One region of the Curtobacterium sp. MCBD17_035 genome, then DNA from elsewhere that is predicted to be linked to it. Evidence: predicted binding sites of a transcription regulator. Region 1 holds the regulator's gene; the other holds the start of a gene.
The links. The regulator HspR, encoded in region 1, represses chaperone genes until heat shock. The targets are predictions, from matches to a motif close to AAGTTGAGTCNNNNNGACTCAACTT.
Positions count from the first base shown of each region.

Region 1 (6,965 bases):
CGCTCAACGGCGACGACGACGCGGCGGTCAAGTCCGCGTTCGACAAGCTGAACGAGTCGCAGAGCAAGCTGGGCCAGGCGATCTACGCCCAGGGCCAGCAGGCCGACGCAGCCGGTGCCGCCGGTGCGACCGACGGTGCCGCGACCGGTGACGACGAGGACATCGTCGACGCCGAGGTCGTGGACGACGAGGACGACAAGAAGTAACCCATGGCAGACGAGAACCGCAACGAGAACGAACACGAGGAGCCGATCGTCCGCGACAAGCGGCGGATCGACCCCGAGACGGGCGAGCTGCGGTCGGAGTCGGCGGCGGGGGCGGACGACGCCCCCGCCGGCACCCCCGGCCAGACGTCCGAGGACGGCGGCACGGCAGACGTCGACGGCACCGAGGACCTGGTGGACGCCGAGGACGCCGACGTCGAGCTGAGCCCGGAGGACCAGGCACTGCTCGACGACGCGGCCCGCGGCCTCCGCGAGGACACACTCACCGTCGACGAGCGCGACCTGGTCGCCGAGATGCGCGCGGACATGCTCCGGGCACAGGCCGAGCTGGTGAACTTCCGGAAGCGCGTCGAGCGCGACCGCGAGGCCAACCGCGACGCCGTGATCGCCGAGGTCGTGCGCGCGCTGCTCCCAGCACTCGACGACCTCAACCGCGCCGAGGCCCACGGCGACCTCGCCGAGGGCCCGATGCAGGTCATCGCGTCGAAGCTCCGCGGCGGGTTCGACCGCTTCGGCCTCACCCCGATCGGCGAGAAGGGCGAGAAGTTCGACCCGCAGGTCCACGAGGCGATCGTGCAGCTCCCGACGCCGGGCGCGACGGAACAGACCGTCGCCGACGTCGTCGAGCCGGGCTACAAGCTCGGCGAGCGGGTGCTCCGCGCCGCCAAGGTCGCGGTGTCGGTGCCCGCCTGACGATCGACCCCGGCGAGCGGGAGCCCCTGTGGGCTCCCGCTCGCCCCGGTTCCGGGTGCGACCCGCCCCGGGACCCCGAGACGACATGACGAAGGAGGTGTCGGTTGGCCAGTCAGGACTGGTTCGACAAGGACTTCTACGCGGTCCTCGGCGTCTCCAAGGACGCGTCGGACGCGGACATCAAGAAGACCTACCGCAAGCTCGCGCGGCAGTACCACCCGGATTCGAACCCGGGCAACGCCTCGGCTGAGGCGAAGTTCAAGGAGATCTCCGAGGCCTACTCCGTGCTCTCCGACAAGGAGCAGCGCGCCGAGTACGACCAGATCCGCGCCATGGGCTCCGGTGCGCGCTTCACGGCGGGTGCGCCGGGCGGTGCCGGTGGCTTCGAGGACGTCTTCGGCGGCATGTTCGGTGGGGGCGGCGGCGGTCAGCGCGTCCGCTTCGGCCAGGGCGGCGGCGGTGGCTTCGAGGACATCCTCGGCGGCATGTTCGGCGGGGGCGGTGGCTTCGGCCAGTCCTCCGGCGGCTACCGCGGGTTCGGCGGTCCGACGAAGGGCCGCGACGTCACCGCGTCGACCACGCTCGACTTCACGACCGCCATCGCGGGCGACACGGTCAAGCTGACGCAGGGCTCCGGACGCCCCGTCAACGTCCGCATCCCCGCAGGCGTGGCCGACGGCCAGAAGATCCGGCTCAAGGGTCGAGGCGAGCCGAGCCCCGACGGTGGCGAGGCCGGCGACCTCGTCGTGACCGTCCAGGTCCGCAAGCACCCGGTGTTCGAGCGCGACGGGCTGAACCTCCGCGTCGACGTCCCCGTGACGTTCGTCGAGGCCGCGCTCGGCGCCACCATCGAGGTCCCGACGCTCGGCGGCGGCCCGGTCAAGCTCCGGGTGGCTCCGGGGACACCGTCCGGACGCGTCCTGCGCGTCAAGGGCCGCGGCGTGACGACGAAGAACGGGACGGGCGACCTGCTCGCGACCGTCCAGGTCGCCGTGCCGTCCCACCTGACCCCGTCGGCACGCGAGGCGGTGGAGGCACTCGCCACGGCCCTCCCGGCCGAGAACCCGCGCGACGACCTGATCGCGCGCGCCCGGGAGTCCTGAGGCCATGGACGAGTACTCGCCGGTCCTCGCGATCGCGATGGCGGCGGAACTGGCGGGGCTCCACCCGCAGACGCTGCGGCAGTACGACCGGCTCGGGCTGGTCGTGCCGCAGCGGACGCGGGGTGGGTCCCGCCGGTACTCCATGCGCGACGTCACGCAGCTGCGCGAGGTCGCCCGGCTCGGCGCCGAGGGCGTCAGCCTCGAGGGCATCCGCCGCGTGATCGACCTCGAGAACGAGAACACCGCGCTCCGCGCCCGGGTCCGCGAGCTCGAGAGCGCACTCGCCGACGAGCTCATCAGCCGTCCCGGCGCACGGATCTTCGCGGCCACCATGACCGGAGGCGCGGTGCCGCTCCGTGCGGGGTCCCGGCCGGAGCGCAACACGGCCGTCGTGCTCTGGCGTCCCCGGGGGGACTGAGGCCCCGGCGTTCCCAGCGCCGCCCGGTAGCCTCCCACGATGCCCTCGTTCGACTTCGTGGACCACTTCCGGCGTTTCCCGGAGGTCGAGGAGCCCGATCTCATGGCGATCGACGGCACCGACCGGTTCATGCTCGACGAGGCGCCGCTCATCCACGGCGACGCGCTCCGGCACCCCGGCGCCGTCACCGTCGTCGACGACCAGTTCGGGGTGCTCACCCTCGGTGTGATCGCTCTGCACGGCGCGAGCGAGGTCCGCGTCCTGCAGGACTCGCTCGTGGGGGAGCGGGCCCTCGCCGCCAACGCCGGCACGTTCGGCCGGGGCGGCTTCCAGCACCCGCAGAACGACGAGGAGGCCTTCGAGGACGCGCGCCTCGTGCTGTTCCGCCTGCCGAAGTCGCTCGACCGGCTCGACGAGATCGCCCGATCGGTGGCGCGGTTCGCCGCTCCCGACGTCGTGCTCCTGGCCGGGGGCCGGACGAAGTACATGACGCTGTCGCAGAACGACGTCCTCCGCCGCTCGTTCGGTGACGTCACGGCGAGCCGGGGGCGCCACCGTTCCCGCCTGCTCGTCGCGACGGACCCGCTCCGGGCCGCGGCGAACCGGGCCTCGATCACGGACCCGTGGCCCCGACGGGTGTTCTCGGACGAACTCGGGTTCACGGTCGCCGCGCACGGCGGGGTGTTCGCGGGCACCGCGCTCGACCAGGGCACGCGGGTGTTGCTCGACGTGGTCGACGAAGCGGTGCCCGGCGCCCGGGACGTGGTCGACCTGGGGTGCGGCAGCGGTGTGATCGCGACCGCGGTCGCGCGCCGTCGGCGTGGGGTGCACGTCGTCGCGACCGACGTCGCCACGTCGGCCGTGACCTCGGCGCGGCTGACGGCGGACCTCGCGGGGGTCGGCGACCGGGTGACGACGGTGCGGTCCGACGCCGGCGACGAGCTCGACGACGAGAGCGCCGACCTCGTGCTGTGCAACCCGCCGTTCCACGACGAGACCGCGGTGACCACGGACGTCGCGGTGGAGATGTTCCGGCACGCGGCCACGGTCCTCCGCCCGGGCGGCGAGCTCTGGGTCGTCTGGAACTCGCACCTGCGCTACCGCCCGATCCTGGAGCGGCTCGTGGGGCCGACCCGGCAGGTCACGCGCACCCCGAAGTTCACGGTGACGGCCTCGACGCGCCGCTGAGCTCGTCCGTCGCCTCGCTTGCGCGCCCCAGCGACAACTGCGCCGTCGTTGACGCGCGCACTCGTCGCGGGCGAGCGCACTCTCGCGCGCACTCGTCGCGGCGAGCGCACTCTCGCGCGCACTCGTCGCGGGCGAGCGCACTCTCGCCGGTCATGGTCGCAGCGGTAGCCCAGCACCGAGCAGTTTGCGCGCGAGGTCATGGCGCCGGAAGAGCTCCGCCCACCGAACGCGGCGGACGGCTCGGACCTCGGGCAGCGCCCGCACCCAGTCCTCCCGGTACTTCTCGTCAATGACGACCTGCTCGGCGCTCCGGCCGCCACGGAGTGCCGGATCGCGGTACTTCCCCTCGCCGTCGAACTCGAGCACGACGCCCTGGTCCGGGAACCAGAAGTCGACACGGGCGAGGCTGCCGCGCGGGGAACGGAACTCGTGCTGGAGCACGGGCGTCGGTGCGCCGAGTTCGTGCAGCACGACCCGCATCAGGCTCTCGCCGACGGACTCCGCTCGGGCATCGGCGAACGCGATCGCCCGAGTGGCTCGTGCCGCCCCGCGAGGCCCCGCGCAGTCGACCAGTGCGAGGACGGACCGACGGTCGAGGCCCCGCCGGAGCGCCTGGTCCAGCACGATCACCGACGAGCGGAAGGCCATGGTGCGGGCGAGGTCGGCGGCCGTGACGGTGGGGCTGCTCGCGCGCACCAGGTGGCCGAGCACCGTGACGGCGATGCTGTCGGTGGACGTGGTGGGGTGGAGCACGACGGAGCGGCGGCGGGTCTCGCTGCGGACCCGGTCCGGCTCGGTGAGTGCGACCCGGTCCGGCCACCCGCCGAGGACCGACCAGTCGTGGACCGCGGCGGCCGAGCAGTGCGCGACGATCCGGCGTTCCCCGAGTGTCGGCGCGACGGCCGCGATTCGGACGAGGTGCCGCCCACGCTCGTCGAGGCGCTCCCACGCGTCCCGGTGGACGTAGGTTCCGCGGAGGAGCCGGACCAGCGTCGGTTCCCGCGCCGTGCCTCCCGGCTGTGCCGGCAGGGCGGCGCGTTGCAGCGAGCGAGCGACGTCCGGCGGGGTGCGGACGTCGACGCGGATGAGTTCGAGCATCTGCCGATGCTCCCGGTCTCGGCGTCGTCGCACTGGCGCTCTCCACAGGGCGGGCGTGCAGTGCGCGCCGGAACGACGAAGTGCGCGGTCAGACGACCGCGCACTTGTCGTTGTCACGCGCACCCCGGCGAGCGGAGCCGCGCGCGCCGGCCCTCAGGCGGGCACGTAGTCGAACGTGTCGGGGTCCGGCCCGGTCCGCTGCCCCTTGTCGAGCGACGTGATGTCGGTCATGTCCTCGCCCGAGAGCTCGAAGTCGAACAGGGCGAAGTTCTCCTCGACGCGGGATCGGGTGACCGACTTCGGGAACACGATGTCGCCGCGCTGGATGTGCCAGCGGAGCACGACCTGCGCGGGCGTCTTGTCGAGGGCCGAGGCGATGCGGGTGATCGTCGGGTCGTCGAGCACGAGGCCCTGCGCGATCGGGGACCACGCCTCGGTGGCGATCCCGAGCTCGCTGTCGGCCGCACGCAGCGGGTCCTGCACGAGGTAGGGGTGTACCTCGATCTGGTTCACCGCGGGGGTGACCGTCGTCTCGTCGCGCAGACGGTGCAGGTGGTGCGCCTGGAAGTTCGAGACGCCGATCGAGCGGGACGTCCCCGCGTGGTAGAGCTCCTCGAGCGCCTTCCACGTCGGCACGAAGTCGATCACGGTCGCCAGCGGCCAGTGGATGAGGAACAGGTCCATGTAGCCACCGAGCAGCTCGGCCGACTTCTTGCCGTTCTCGAGCGCGGCGTCGGGAGCGTGGAACCCGTTGTTGAGCTTCGAGGTGATGAAGATCTCCTCACGGGGGATCCCCGATGCGGCGACGGCCTCGCCGACCTCCTTCTCGTTGCCGTACATCTCGGCCGTGTCGATGTGGCGGTAGCCGACCTCGAGGGCGGTGAGCACCGCCTCCTTGGTCTGCTCCGCGGGGATCTGGAACACCCCGAAGCCGAGCTGCGGAATGGTGCGGCCGTCGTTCAGGGTGATGTCGGGAACGGTGCTGGTCACGGTGCTCCTTGGTCTGGGTCGTGGTGCCATGCGGCACCCGTGCCGAACGGCACCCGTCGAGTCAACACCCCGCTCCGAGCGGACGCTCCGGGAACGTCCGGCTGGGATCGGCCGGGAGGCCCGGCACCGCCCGCGGCAGGTCCGGTCCGGCCGGGAGGCCCGGCACCGCCCGCGGCAGGTCCGGGCGGGAGGCCCGCCTCCCGCCCGGTGATCGGGCCCGGTCCCTCAGATGGCCAGCGAGGCCGTGATGTAGGAGCGCAGCGCCTCGCCGTAGGCCGTCGCGGCGTCCGGTGCGGCGAAGGTCCGCTCGACGTCGTCGATGCGGCAGGTCACGGTGTGCACGACGCCCCGGTCCGCGGTCTCGATGCGCGTGAGCCCCACGAACGCCGGCCCGAGCAGCGTCCGGAGCTGGTCCTCGCGCGGGATCCAGAGTGCGTCGTCGGCCGCCACGGAGTCGAGTGCCCACTCGGTCGTGCCGTTGAAGCCGAGGATCGTGCCGCTCGGGTACTCGTGCTTCTCGATCGTCATCTCGGACACGGTGTAGACGTCGTCGTCGACCCCGGGCTTGTCGATGACGAAGCGGTCCCCGGTCTCGGGGTGCCACCGGAGTCCCGCCTCGCGCAGGGTCCGGGCCAGGTCGACGCTGATCATGGCTCCACCATGCCACGCGGTGGTGGATCCGGACTCGGGTGCTGCCGACCGCCGGTACACGGAGTCTGACGGAGTGTCGTGGACGCAGGGACTAACATTCCGTCGCAGCTCAAGGCGGCGTCCCCGGGAGGTCCGGGGACCGCGCCGCAAGGTGACGACGACCGGAGCGGTGGGGGCCCGACGCGGCCGATGCCGCACCGTGTCCCGACCGCCGGCACCGCAGCGCGGGGCCGAGAGAAGGACCCAGATGACCCTCGAACGCGAGGAACTGCGAACCGACTGGACCGCCATGCTCGCGGAGGACGCCACGAGCGGGGTGCCCACGGGCCTCCCGGCAGGGGTCCGCGGCACGGCGATCCCGGCGACGGTGCCGGGGCAGATCCACACGGACCTGGAGCGTGTGGGCCTCGTGCCCGACCCGACGCGCAACCGCGACGAGGAGCTCGTGCGCTGGGTCGGCCAGGCCGACTGGGCGTACCGGCGGCGGATCGACGTCGACCCGCGCGGACACGACCGGGTCGACCTCGTCGCGGACGGTCTCGACACGGTGGCGTCGCTGTCCCTCGACGGCGTGTCGATCGGGTCGACACGGAACATGCA
Region 1 covers NZ_CP126279.1:489,711-496,675, forward strand. Annotated here, with positions in the region: gene dnaK (molecular chaperone DnaK) at 1-206, shown strand, start outside; gene DEI93_RS02365 (nucleotide exchange factor GrpE) at 210-917, shown strand; gene DEI93_RS02370 (DnaJ C-terminal domain-containing protein) at 1,022-2,020, shown strand; gene DEI93_RS02375 (heat shock protein transcriptional repressor HspR) at 2,025-2,438, shown strand; gene DEI93_RS02380 (class I SAM-dependent methyltransferase) at 2,478-3,626, shown strand; gene DEI93_RS02385 (hypothetical protein) at 3,777-4,724, opposite strand; gene DEI93_RS02390 (aldo/keto reductase) at 4,878-5,744, opposite strand; gene DEI93_RS02395 (pilus assembly protein CpaE) at 5,940-6,365, opposite strand; gene DEI93_RS02400 (glycoside hydrolase family 2 protein) at 6,613-6,965, shown strand, end outside.

Region 2 (6,965 bases), 1.2 Mb from region 1:
TTCGCGGGCGCGTCGGACCTCGTCGTGGAGACGGTCCGGAGCACGACCTTCCTCGTCGAGCTCCCGCGGGGGTCGGGCCGGATGGTGTCGTTCCCCGAGGTGGACGACGCCCGGTGGACGAGCGTCGCCGTGGCACGGACGGACCTCGTGGCGGGTCAGGTGCCCGCGCTCGACGCCCTGCTCACCCTGCTCCGTCGCGAGGAGGCGTAGCGCCGACGAGAGGGGCGGCGAGAGAGGCGTCGCGCCCACGAGAGGGGCATCGCACCCGAGAGAGGCGTTCCGCCCACGAGAGAGGCGGCGGGCTCAGGACGAGGGCCGCACACGACCGGACACGACCCCGCCCCGGACATGCACGGTGAGGGTGCCGCTCTCGCTCTGCGTCACGAGGGTGACGGACCCGGTGAGGGCGTCGGCACGGGGGAAGCACGACGTGCTCGCCGTCCGACCGTCCGCCGTCGCGAGCAGGCAGACGACCGACGCGTTCGTCCCGACCGCCGCGTACACGTCCCACGGCGTCTGGGCGTCGTCCGCGGACAGGGAGCGGTTCGTGAACACCAGGCGTGTGGAGTGCAGCCGCACGGGGGCCGAGACCGCTCCCGGGATCTGGTCGGCGAACGTCTGCGGCGCCGAGAGCAGCGCCGCGAGGGTGCGTTCCCCGTCGTTCGTGGCGGCCACGACCGACGGTCGTGACCGCTGTTGGTCGATCGTCGTCCCGACCAGTGCACCGACTCCGAACGACGCGAGTGCGGTGCCGACGATCGCGACGAGGCCGACACGGCGGAGCCGGACCGGAAGGCGGCCCCACGCTCCTCGCCTCGGCGCGCGACCGGAGCCGGAGCCGCTGGACCACCCGTCGTCGAGCGCGGTCACCGGTGCGACGTCGCTCGCCCGCGCCGAGGTCGGGTCGGGAGGTGCGGGGGCAGCGGGGCCCGCGCCCGACGGGACCCGGTCGGCAGCCATCGGCATCGAGTCGGTCCGGTCGGCGCCGGTCGGTCGAGCATCGCGCGTCCCGGTGACGACCGGCCGGCCAGGCGCGAGGGCATCGAGCGCCCGGCGAGCGGCCTGCGCCTCGGCGGGCGTGGCGTCCGGCCCGTACGCGATCGCCTGCAACGCCGCGCGCCGCCGGCCCGGGTCCGGGCCGGCGCCGCCGACCCGGTCATCGAGTGCCGACATGTCCTCCGCCGTTCGTCCCACCCATCCTGCTCCGTGGAGCGGCCCGCGGAGCGGCCGGGGTCAGTCCTCGGCCTCGGTGGCCTCCAGGTCGGCGGTCCGGGCATCGTCGTCCGTGAGCGCGTCGTCCGCGGGCGCCGCGTCGCTGTCGAAGGACAGGTCGCGCTCCAGCCGTTCCGCGGTGACCGGCTCCCCGTCGACGATCGGCGGTTCCCACTCGCGGTCGCTGCCGCTCGTTCCGTCGTTGCTCATGACGCCTCCTCGTCCGCGTGGCCGGGGCGCCCACGCTGAGCGCCCCTCGCGCCGACGCTAGGCGCGGCCCGCGACCTCCGTTCCCAGGGACGTCGTCGTCGCCGTCGGCCTAGGCTCGGCGACATGACGGAACCAGGGCACGACCAGCGCGACCCGGCTGCGGCTGCGGAGGCGGCAGCGGCGAGCACCTCCGACAGCGTGCTGCAGGGCGACCTCACCCGGCCGATGAGCGAGGACACCCAGTCGGGTGCGGCGGACTACGTGGCCACGAACACGGGCGGTGTCTCCGCCGAGCGCCGCAACCCGCTGCCGGACGAGGAGCAGGGACGAGGCACGGAGTACGACCCGGTGGACCAGGGCCCGCAGCAGGAGGGTCAGGGCGGCTGATCCCGTTCCGCGGGAGCGACGGCTGCCCGCGCGCCGCGGACCACGTTCAGCGGACTCCAGGCAAGATCACGGCATGACCGCTGCCTCCCCGCGCACCCCGGCCACGGTCGCACTCGACCGTGCCGGTGTCCCTTACACGCCGCACGTGTACGAGCACCACGAGACGGCGACGAACTTCGGCGCCGAGGCGGCCGCGGCGCTCGGGCTCCGCGAGGACCAGGTGTTCAAGACGCTCGTCGTCCAGGTCGACGAGCAGCTCGTGGTCGCGGTGGTCCCCGTCGCGAACCGGCTCGACCTCAAGGCGATCGCGAACGCGGTCGGGGGCAAGAAGGCGTCGCTCGCGGCACCGGACCTCGCGGAGCGGCGCACGGGATACGTCGTCGGCGGCATCAGCCCCGTCGGACAGCGCACCACGCTCCGAACCGTGCTCGACGCGTCGGCCGAGGACTACGCCACGATCTTCGTGAGCGGCGGACGGCGGGGGTTCGACATCGAACTCGCGCCGCGAGACCTCCTCGCGGTCACGGCGGGCGCGACGGCCGCGATCGCGCGGGACTGAGCCGGCCCCGTGGCGACCTCCTCGCGGACCTGAGTCGGGTCGACGCAACTTCTTCCCGCGCCCGGGAATGGCCGGGGCACCCCTGCGTTGTATTGAGTCGGACGCACTCAAGTTCCACAGGAGGTCCCTTTGTCAGACGTCTTCGGCCCGACCGGCAGCGACAACTCGTTCGACGAGTTCCTCGCCCGCCTGCTCCAGGGCCAGCAGCGGTCCGTGCCGTTCGGCCGGCCCGTCGACATCACGCGGCTCCTCAGCCGCCGCACCCACGAAGTGCTCCGCGCCGCGGCGACGTTCGCCGTGGAGCGCGGCCACCACGAGATCGACGCGCTGCACCTGCTCCGCGTCCTCGTGACCGCCGAGCCGTTCGCCGGGCTCGTCCGCACCGTCGGCGCCGACCCCGAGCGGTTCGCCGCCGCGGTCGACGAACGACTCCCGGAGCCGTCCGACGAGCGCCCCGAGGGCCGTCCCGCGCTCACGCCCTCAGCGCAGCGCGCGCTCCTCGACGCCGCGCAGGCCGCGCGCGCGTTCGGGTCCACGTACGTCGACCCCGAGCACGTCTTCTTCGCGCTCGTGGTCGAGCAGGACACCGTCGCCGGGCAGATGCTCGTCGCCGCGGGCGTGACGCCGCAGACCATGCAGCAGTACGCGCAGGACGCCGCCCGTGCCGCCCGCGAGGGTCGCCCGGTCGCCGACAGCACCGCGGCCGGCACACGGGGCCAGGAGTCCGACACCCCGACGCTCGACCAGTTCGGCACCGACCTCACGGCCCGCGCGCGCGAGGGCGGCATCGACCCCGTGATCGGCCGCGCCGGTGAGATCGAGCAGACCGTCGAGATCCTGCTCCGCCGTACCAAGAACAACCCGGTCCTCATCGGTGAACCGGGCGTCGGCAAGACCGCGATCGTCGAGGGCCTGGCCCAGCGCATCGTCGACGGCGACGTCCCCACGCTGCTCCAGGGCAAGCGGGTCGTCGCACTCGACATGGCCGCGATGGTCTCGGGCACGCGCTACCGCGGTGACTTCGAGGAGCGACTCACCAAGGTCATGGACGAGATCGCCGCGCACCGCGACGAGCTCATCGTGTTCGTCGACGAGCTGCACACCGTCGTCGGCGCCGGCAGCGGTGGTGACGGCGGCATGGACGCCGGCAACATCCTCAAGCCGCGCCTCGCCCGCGGTGACCTGCACATGGTCGGCGCCACGACGCTCGACGAGTACCGCCGCATCGAGAAGGACGCCGCGCTCGAACGCCGCTTCCAGCCCGTGACGGTCGGCGAGCCGAGCGTGGCCGACGCCGTGCAGATCCTCGCCGGCCTGGCGCCGCGGTACGCCGAGCACCACGGCGTCGCCTACACAGACGACGCCATCCGCGCGGCCGTCGAGATGTCACATCGCTACGTGACCGACCGCTTCCTGCCCGACAAGGCCATCGACCTCATCGACCAGGCCGGCGCGCGGCGCCGTCTCGCCCTCAGCGGCACGGTCGACGTCGACGCCCTGCGTGCCGAGATCGTCGACCTGCAGTCCGCCAAGGACCGCGCGGTCGCCGAGGAGCAGTACGAGGAGGCATCGCGGCTCCGTGACGCCATCGACGGACTGGAGGCCCGGATCGAGTCCGCCACCGCGCCCACCGCGACCGACGCGAGCAGCGCCTCCCGGACGGAGGCCGACACGACGATCACCGAGGCGGACATCGCCGAGGTCGTCGCCCGTGCGACCGGCATCCCCGCCTCGCGGCTCACCGCGGACGACCGCGCCCGGCTCGCGGTCCTGGAGGACGACCTGCACGCACGGGTGATCGGGCAGGACGACGCGGTCGCCGCCATCGCCAAGTCCGTCCGTCGCAGCCGCACCGGCATGGGCGACCCGCGTCGCCCCGTCGGGAGCTTCCTGTTCCTCGGCCCGACCGGTGTCGGCAAGACCGAGCTGGCGAAGGCGCTCGCGTCGAGCCTGTTCGGCGACGAGACCGCGATGCTCCGCTTCGACATGAGCGAGTTCGGGGAGCGCCACACGGTCAGTCGGCTCGTCGGCGCCCCTCCCGGGTACGTCGGGTACGACGAAGCCGGGCAGCTCACCGAGCGTGTCCGCCGGAACCCGTACTCGGTGATCCTGCTCGACGAGATCGAGAAGGCGCACCCGGACGTGTTCAACCTGCTCCTGCAGGTGCTCGACGACGGACGACTCACCGACGGGCAGGGACGCACCGTGGACTTCCGGAACACGGTCGTGATCATGACGTCGAACCTCGGGTCCGAGTTCCTCGCCAGCCGTTCGGGCGCCCTCGGGTTCTCGGCGGCGACCGACGCCTCGGGGTACGAGGAGCAGGACCTGCGGAACCGGGTGATGGGCAAGCTCCGCGAGGCCATGCGGCCCGAGTTCCTCAACCGGATCGACGAGATCGTGCTGTTCCGCAAGCTCGACCGCGCGCAGCTGCACGCCATCGTCGGGCTCCTGCTCGCCGACACCGCACGTCGGGTGGCCGCGCAGGACCTCGACCTGGAGGTCCGTCCCGCCGCAGTCGACTGGCTCGCCGAGCACGGGTACGAACCCGAGTACGGCGCCCGTCCGCTGCGTCGGCTCATCCAGCGCGAGGTCGAGGACCGCGTCGCGGACCTCATGGTCCGCTCCGAGGTCGCGGCCGGCGAGACCATCGCGATCGACGTGGTCGCCGACCAGCTCGTCGCCACCGTGGACCGGGACGCCCGCGTGCGGGTCTAGTCCACTCCGGGTGGAGGAACGCCCCCGGTGTCGCATCGACACCGGGGGCGTTCCCGTCGCTTGTCCGGGCGGTGCCACGGACCGGACGGGCGTCAGCGCGCGGCGTTCTGCACGAGTCCGACCGCGTACGACGCGAACCAGTCGCCGGCCGCCGGCCCACCGTTGCACGTGCCGTCACTCGCACCGGGTGTCTTCACCCACAGCAGCGCGTCGAGCTGGCCGCTGCCGTACGTGACGTGCGGGTCCTGACCGAGGCCGGCACCCGCTGGGTTGCACCAGTCGCCGCGGGCACCGCGACCGTTCCGCGAGACGTCGATGACGAAGTGCGATCCGCCGGTGAGGGCGGACACCTTGCCGGCGTAGGAGCGCTCCGGGTCGACGGCGTTGAAGTTCGACACGTTCGTGAAGAACCCGCGCGCCTGGCTGACGCCCGCCTGGTTCAGCTCCGAGGCCGTGACGGCCGGCGTGTTCCAGCTCGAGTTCCCCCCGTCGAGGTACGCGGGGACACCGGCGGCGTGGAACTGTGCGACCGCTGTCCCGAGGAGCGGGAGCCGCGTCGACGCGTCCTGCGAACACGACGGGAGCATCGCGAGCGAGTCGGGCTCGACGAGCACGACCGCGCGATGACCGTGGAGGTCGTCCGCGATCTGCTGGTTCCACGCGGTGTACTGCGCGGGCGTCAGCCCACCAGCGGAGTACCCGCCGCAGTCCCGGTCGGGGATCGCGTAGGTGACGAACACCGGGGTGGTGCCCTTCGATTCTGCGCTCGCCAGGTTCCGTGCGATGGTGCTGTCGAGCAGGCCGCCCTGGAACCACTCGCCCAACCAGATCGCGATCGGCTGGCGTGCGATCGTCCGCGCCGCCGCTGCCTCGGTGGCCCGGCCCTGTGCGGCGAGGGTCGCTGCCGCCTGCGCCGGCTGGCTGTCGGGCTGGACGTACAGACCGCCCTGGTAGATCGTCTGCGTCGGAGCAGTACGGATCGTCGCCGGTGTGACGGTGGCGGTCGCCGCCGATGCGCTGGCGGTCTCGGTGATGGCCGTCGTGGTGCTGATCGACGCGACGGCGGCGGCCACGAGGGCCGCACGGACGATGCGGTTCATCGGTTGTTCCCCTGGGTGATCGCTGACAGACGTCCTGTACGTCTGCCGTGTGTGGGGGACAAGTCAACCGGCCGCCGTTCCGCTTGTCCACGCGGACCGGAGGGGCTTGCCAACCGCCACGCCGTGTGCTCCTCGCCGGCCAGCAGGACGGCCTGTACCCCGGTGGGCGGTCCGGATCGGCGCACGGCGTACCCCGTCGCGCGCCGGTACCGACGGCACGTCGGCCAGCGCCGTCCCCGTACGGTTGGGGCATGACCGAGCACGCCGCGTCCCTCGTCGAACGACTCACCGCCGTGGTGCCGGACTTCCCGAAGCCGGGGATCCTCTTCCGCGACGTCACCCCGGTGTTCGCCGATCCCGTCGCGTTCTCGACCGTCTGTGGCGCACTCGCCGAGCCGTTCACGGACGTCGAGGCCGTGGCGGGCAAAGAGGCGCGCGGGTTCGCGTTGGCCGGGGGGATCGCCGTCCAGCGGGGCCGGGGTGTGCTCACCGTCCGCAAGGCGGGGAAGCTCCCCGGCGAGGTCCTCAGCGAGCAGTACGCGCTCGAGTACGGCGAGGCCGCGGTGGAGCTGCGCCCCGGACAACTGCCCGAGGGCACGCGCGTCCTCGTGGTCGACGACGTCCTCGCGACGGGTGGTACCGCCGAGGCGACCATCACGCTGCTCGAACGTGCCGGGTACCACGCGGTCGGGTTCGCAGCGCTCCTCGAACTGGACGGCCTCGGGGGCCGGGCCCGTCTCGAGGGTCGACTGCCGGTGCACACCCTCGGGACCGCGCCC
Region 2 covers NZ_CP126279.1:1,729,122-1,736,086, forward strand. Annotated here, with positions in the region: gene DEI93_RS08235 (NUDIX hydrolase) at 1-210, shown strand, start outside; gene DEI93_RS08240 (hypothetical protein) at 304-1,173, opposite strand; gene DEI93_RS08245 (hypothetical protein) at 1,234-1,422, opposite strand; gene DEI93_RS08250 (hypothetical protein) at 1,546-1,809, shown strand; gene ybaK (Cys-tRNA(Pro) deacylase) at 1,883-2,368, shown strand; gene DEI93_RS08260 (ATP-dependent Clp protease ATP-binding subunit) at 2,498-5,086, shown strand; gene DEI93_RS08265 (glycoside hydrolase family 6 protein) at 5,179-6,186, opposite strand; gene DEI93_RS08270 (adenine phosphoribosyltransferase) at 6,438-6,965, shown strand, end outside.
Region 2: a site for HspR is predicted at 2,458-2,482, ahead of DEI93_RS08260 (ATP-dependent Clp protease ATP-binding subunit). Genes of this name have one in related genera too.